Regions from separate parts of the Paenibacillus hunanensis genome, predicted to be linked through region 1. Evidence: a T-box and tRNA genes for the amino acid it is inferred to sense, from the RefSeq annotation. Region 1 holds a T-box; the other holds one or more tRNA genes.
The links. A T-box is a leader RNA that pairs with one kind of tRNA and senses whether it is charged. The one in region 1 lies ahead of SK066_RS05960 (valine--tRNA ligase), so its partner is inferred to be a tRNA-Val.
Positions count from the first base shown of each region.

Region 2: it has a tRNA-Val gene. The T-box ahead of SK066_RS05960 (valine--tRNA ligase) is inferred to sense a tRNA for this amino acid. The anticodon was not compared.

Region 1 covers NZ_CP139194.1:1,485,632-1,489,061, forward strand. The annotation lists gene hemL (glutamate-1-semialdehyde 2,1-aminomutase) at 1-5, shown strand, start outside; gene SK066_RS05955 (RluA family pseudouridine synthase) at 15-1,079, shown strand; T-box leader at 1,258-1,570, shown strand; gene SK066_RS05960 (valine--tRNA ligase) at 1,661-3,430, shown strand, end outside.
Region 2 covers NZ_CP139194.1:1,995,861-1,999,290, reverse strand. The annotation lists gene SK066_RS08100 (hypothetical protein) at 1-79, opposite strand, end outside; gene SK066_RS08095 (hypothetical protein) at 313-621, opposite strand; gene SK066_RS08090 (hypothetical protein) at 845-1,087, opposite strand; gene SK066_RS08085 (hypothetical protein) at 1,205-1,411, opposite strand; tRNA gene SK066_RS08080 (tRNA-Val) at 1,761-1,832, opposite strand; gene SK066_RS08075 (VanZ family protein) at 2,094-2,633, shown strand; gene SK066_RS08070 (stalk domain-containing protein) at 2,724-3,430, opposite strand, start outside.

The DNA.
Region 1 (3,430 bases):
TCTAATGGAGGACGATGAAAATGACGGATGCAGATCAAAATAAACCTGCGAAAGAAGCAGTATCATCCGTAGCTGGACATCCACCACAGGAAGAGGCAGTGACACCCACTGCCTCTTTCCAGCGTTCGGATCAAATAAAGCCTGTCGCTACACATCGTCCTAAGCAATGGCTACCGACTGAGCATGCGGTTCGCCGCGGAGAGTGGCTGGAGATCATACCAGATCGTAGCCTTGATCTCGAACGGCCAGAGGGTCGACATGTACGGATGATGGAATGGCTTAAAAGCGAAGCATTTCCAGCTAAAATTGTTGGATTGCTGCAATCACGTGGTGAAATTCAGCTACAGGGTGATCATATCCGCTTGCGCGTATTTCCTAATACTCCGTACGGTTTCCAGCCGGATTATAGCTATAATCTTGAAGTGCTATACGAGGATGATTATGTACTCGTTGTCCACAAGCCAGCCGGTATGAATGTGCATCCATCCGATGCCAATGACGCAACGATTACGCTCGCCCACGCAGTTGCAGCCTACTACGAACAAACAGGTCAATCCTGTGCCGTTCGTCATGTACATCGACTAGATGAGGATACAACAGGCCCCGTCCTATATGCCAAAAACGAGCTTGCACTCTACCTGCTCGATGAACAAATGCGCAGCAAATCCATCCATCGTCGCTATGTCGCACTGGTGCATGGCAAAGTAAATGAACGCTTAAACGTGATTGATGAATTGATCGGCAAAGACCGTCATCACAAGCAACGCCGCCGCGTCTCACCTGGCGGACAGGCAGCGATCACACATGTCCAATGCTTACGTACAACTCCTAAAGCCAGTCTTGTTCAACTCGAGCTTGAAACCGGCCGCACACACCAGATCCGAGTGCATATGAGCTATGTGGGTCACCCTCTAATCGGCGACACACTGTACGGCGGCAAACCTGACCTGCTCCCACGTCAGGCACTGCACGGCGAACAGCTTGGCTTCACCCATCCATGGACAGGCGAGCCGTTGAGCATCAACGACCCGTGGCCTGCTGATCTGGAACAAGCGGCAAGGGGATTGAAATTGCTGTAAAGGTAGCTCAAGAAATAGGTATAGGAACTTCTTTCATTGATATATCTATTCATAAGAGCTGCACTTCACTGCGAGAAGGACACAAGCATCCGTATTCATGTTAGCTTTATATTGACTTTCCACGGTTACCAAGTTATGATGTTGAGTGAAATTATTGCACCATATAGCTTGATCAATCATACAGACTATGAACGGGAATAGTAGATGTTATCGGCCTCTAGAGAGCGGAACTGCTGCGCTGAAAGGTTCTGCAGGATACGAGACGTCGAAGTCGCCCGGAAGTCGTTTATTTGAATCCCGTCCTTGTTCCTGCATAGTCAAATGGCTGGCGACAGACGGAGCTAGAATAGACCGGTAGCAGCCGTTATCTGCCTTCGAGTGTCGTTACCACGCGTATAGCGATCCATATGGGTCAGGCTATAATTGCACTGCCCTTCAGCAGGTAACGAAACAAAGGTGGTACCACGAGAGCAATGCCTTTCGTCCTTTGAGACGAAGGGCTTTTTTTATTTTATGCGCCGAAAGGGTATGAATACACGCTTGTCCAATACTAATGATCGAAACTTGATGGAGGGATCTGCATGACAGAGACGAACAACACAGCAACAACCTCGATGCCAACGACGTACGACCCGAAAGCGGCCGAACGCAAATGGTACGATTACTGGATGGAAAATGAGTTTTTCAAAGCGGGTCAGCGCCCGGATGCTACACCATATACGATCGTAATTCCACCGCCAAACGTAACCGGTATGCTGCATATTGGTCATGCGCTTGATTTTACACTGCAAGATATTATGATTCGTACGAAGCGTATGCAGGGCTATGACGCACTCTGGCTGCCAGGCTCTGACCATGCAGGGATTGCGACACAGACTAAGGTTGAGCAAAATCTGCGTGCCGAAGGCATCACACGTCATGATCTGGGACGCGAGAAGTTTTTGGAGAAGGTATGGGAATGGAAGGATAAATACGCCGAGACGATCCATGAGCAATGGGCGAAAATGGGCTTCTCGCTGGACTATTCCCGTGAGCGTTTTACACTGGATGAAGGTCTGTCCAAAGCGGTTCGCCACGTATTCGTAACCCTATATGAAAAAGGGCTGATCTACCGTGGCAAACGCATCATCAACTGGGATCCGCAGGCGCGTACTGCCCTGTCGGATATTGAGGTTGAATACAAAGAAGTGAACGGTCATCTGTACCATCTGGAGTATCCGCTCCAAGACGGCAGTGGCTCCATTGTTGTAGCAACGACTCGTCCAGAAACGATGCTGGGCGATGCAGCGGTTGCTGTTCATCCGAAGGATGAGCGTTATAGCGACATGATCGGCAAAATGCTCGTACTGCCAATTACGGGCCGCGAGATTCCGATTATTGCTGACGATTATGTAGACCGTGAATTTGGTAGTGGTGCAGTCAAGATCACACCAGCTCACGATCCAAACGACTTTGAAATGGGTCAGCGTCATGATCTGCAACAGATCGTTGTGATGGACGAAGGCGGCATCATGAACGAAAATGCGGATAAATATCAGGGCATGGATCGCAGTGATGCACGTAAGCAGCTCGTCAAAGACCTGCAAGAAGCTGGCGTATTGATCAAAATCGAAGATCACCTGCATCAGGTAGGTCATAGCGAGCGTACAGGCGCTGTAGTTGAGCCGTATCTGTCCACACAATGGTTCGTTAAAATGAAACCACTGGCAGATAAAGCGATCGAAGCACAACGCAGTGGCAATGGCACGAACTTCGTACCGGATCGTTTTGAGAAAACGTATCTGAACTGGATCGAAAATGTACGCGACTGGTGTATTTCCCGTCAGCTCTGGTGGGGACATCGTATCCCGGCATGGTACTGTGAGGAAACTGGCGAAATTATCGTTTCGGCTGAAGACCCAACAGGCTTGCCAGAGCATGCAGGCAAAACGCTGCGCCAGGATGATGATGTACTGGATACATGGTTCAGCTCTGCGCTATGGCCATTTTCCACACTGGGCTGGCCAGATCAAACGGAAGACCTGAAACGCTACTATCCGACCGATCTGCTCGTAACCGGCTATGACATTATCTATTTCTGGGTTGCGCGTATGATCTTTACCGGATTGGAGTTTACCGATCAGATTCCGTTTAAGGATGTACTCATGCATGGTCTCGTTCGTGCAGCTGACGGTCAGAAGATGTCCAAGTCGCTGGGCAACGGTGTGGATCCGCTCGACGTGATCGAGCAATATGGCGCGGATGCAATGCGGTATATGATTTCGACGGGCAGCACGCCAGGTCAGGATCTTCGTTTCCGCTGGGAGCGTGTAGAGCAATCCCGTAACTTTGCGAATAAAATTTGGAATGCC
Region 2 (3,430 bases), 510 kb from region 1:
GAAATATCGACAGCATCAATGCGAAAATCGCCAAATACTCTATGCTGGAAAAGAATACAAATCTGATGGCTTCTAGCAATTTTCTTCCTCCCGATTCAAAAGCATATATAAATTATACGGTAAATATATCCTTTTTCAACAAAAAAAGCGTTGCTTTAAAAAATTCTTAAACTAACTTATCTAAATTGAATACATAAATAGATTTTTTTGTAAATAGAGCATGATTTTAGCTTAAAAAACAAGCAAAAAAAGGCCTGGAAGCGATCACCATCACACGATGATTACCGTCCAGACCTCTTGTTTATCCGTATCTTAATCTTCAGCGATATCAGCGCGCAGAACGCTCGCCACTTCGATCATTTTCGGAATAACGGCTTCATTGGTGCCAGATACATACAGGTCGCCGCCATAATGACGGAAAGGAATAACCGCTGTGCCTGTATGCCATAAAAAGAAGTCGCCCTCGATCGACATGGTCGCTTCGCCCTTTACTGTAAATACGGATGTATATTCCATATCAGGCTGAGTATCAAAATACGCCTTGCATTCCTCAAGCGTAATCGCTTTTTGCTCATTATCAATTTGCTGGTTGTCTCGTGTAATACGATAACGTTGTGCCATCATGCGCCTCCTCTTGTTTTGCTCATTTCCAAAGCTTTATTATACACAAAGCAAAAAGCGCCTGCCAGCGCAAGCTTGTGTACGAGCAGCGAAAGGAAATCAAGTTGGGTTAGAATGAATACAGAGCACTGTATCCTGTTATTCTTTTGCTTATCTGAATTTTTTGGATCATTTGAATTGCAGGTAGCATCGTTCATGCTAATCTGCTTGCTCCGCTCATGATTTACTTCAACGCGTCAATCGCCGCACAAATGTACGATGGAATGCTGCGTTTATTCTTCTCCTTCATTGTCTCCGTATAAACAATTAATGGTTCGCCATCCAGCAATGGATAGCCATATTCATGCGCACCTCTATATTCCACTACACGCCCTCTAGCATGCAGACATGCCGCTTCATAATCAGCGAGCACATGAAATACGTGCAGCACCGATCGATCAATATAAGCATAGGCTGGTTGGGACATACGCTCGCCTCCTTACAAGTACTCATAAAAACAACGCTAGTAACTCCAAACCGGGATACTTGTAGCTGTATCCATTGATGGTTTGGTGCTAGTAGCGTTGCTTTTGAAAATAGAGACTTAACGATTGGTCAGACGCATTTTGCTTGTATGGTATACATGCGCAGCGACTCTAAACAATATAAACAGCAAAACCGCAAATACAATTACAGACATCGGTACATCACGAAGTGCCAGTATTAAGGTCTGTGCCAGTGTAATCAGCGGAAACAAAATGACGCATACAAAGATCAATGGGAACAGAATAAGCGATAGAATCCGTCTCATGAAGGCGCCTCCTTTCGATTTGAATACGCGGCGATAGGATAATAAATACAGCATTATCCTGCACGTTTAAAGCTAGTTATCATTCATGTATTTAAGATCAGGCCAATGCGTCTGGAGTTGAATTTTATACGATTCATGTTTAATTCGCTGTTTATGTATCTTTTCCTTCTATATGTAAGCAGATAAATTAAATTATTTAGCAATGGTGTACGGAACATATACTTGTAGATACATTAGAATCGAAGCTTGTCCCCAATATGTCCCTTAACGTATATGTTGATTAAATAAGCATCTGTATATAAACAAAAAAGCCCTTGATTTCTCAAGGACTTTTTTCGATAATTTCTGATGACCTGTAGTGGGATCGAACCACTGACCCCTACCCTGTCAAGATAGTGCTCTCCCGCTGAGCTAACAGGTCATATTATAATAACAAAACTTAATATATCAAATCCTGTAAGGTGCGTCAAGTAATAAATAACTCGCTTTTATTGCAGCGACGTAATAGGCGGCTTTTATAAAGCAATCCTCTTCGCTGATCACATGTACCTATTCAATCTTAGCGAAAAGAAGCTGGGATCGCGTTTCAATAAATAATGCTACAATAGCGCAGTAGCCAATATCCGCTTGCTACTTCTATATCATCTAAACCTTTATTACAAAAACCAAAGGATGAACGATTATGTATAGACTTAGAAAAATACGGCTAAAGCATATTTTTATTTTATATCTTATCATCCTATTCGATATCATCTGCTTAAAATTCTTTGGACATGTAGGCGCTATGATTACTACGATCAAAGGTCATTATTATGCCAGGCAAGCTGGGTTTTGGAATGTGAATTTGACTCCTTTTGATGATTTATATACGACCTATCGCTTTTATATACGTGAGGGTGATTATGCAGGCGCTCCTGTCAGAGTGCTGTTTGCGAATATCTATTTATTGATTCCATTAGGCTTTTTATTACCTTTTGTGCGGAGAAATTTTAATTATGTTCAAACGATAGGCATTTGCCTGCTGATTATTACAGGGATAGAAGCATTTCAATTCGTATCGATGCTCGGTATCGCTGATCTCGATGATGTGATGATCAATATGATCGGTTGTCATATTGGATATGCGCTGGCATGTATGTTACAGCTGATTCGGGTCAAGCTGAATTGGGATATACCTTTCTTGCCTGAATTAACTCTGTTCGTCAAAAGAGTTAACCATTAAAAGCGGCAGGGATCGTTCCCTGCCGCTTTTAGCGTCTCATTCAGCTATTACAATTACACCTACTATTCACCAGCACACCCGATCTCGTGCTTACAGCTTACTCACCGAACCAGCCACTGCAACCAGCTGATCCTTTGTCAGCAAACCGTCCAGTGCGCGCAGTGTGAAGTAGTTGCCATCCAGCTCAAATGCTAGCGAAGCTGTCTCTGTTGCTGTAGATGCATAATACGTACCTGCTGCGCCGTTAGCCAGCTGTACCTTGGTACCACCGTTGCCGAAGTCACCGCCGCTATTGTCGCGGGCTGCTGCGGATACGATCATATGCTTGTAGAGCAGGTTGACGCTGTCTGCGCCGTCAGCGGCTGCTACTTTTACGAATTGATCTTGGCTACCGATTTTGGTCGGAGCATATGGGGTTGTAAAGCTTGGTACACCGAAGCCGCTACGCGCTTCTTTCATTTGCTGGATCTGAGCTGCTGTATAAGAAACAGCTTTTACGCTGCTATTCGATGTGTTGCCTGTAGATGTGCTTCCACTGCCAGAAGTCGAGCCTGTGGATGAGCTTCCGTTACCGATCGATACTTTACCCTGAGATGCATTATAGTTGACCGGAACATCCAGTGCATCGGCAAGTGAGCGAACTGGCAGATAGGTGGAACCATTGTATGTGATTGGTGCGAGTTCTGCACCGTTAGCACCTTTTGGTGTATAGGCTTTGCCATCGACTTCAATTTTGATACCGTGATTCATGTACGCTTTGATCGCTTCCAGCTGTGTGCCGGCATATACGCCTGCGG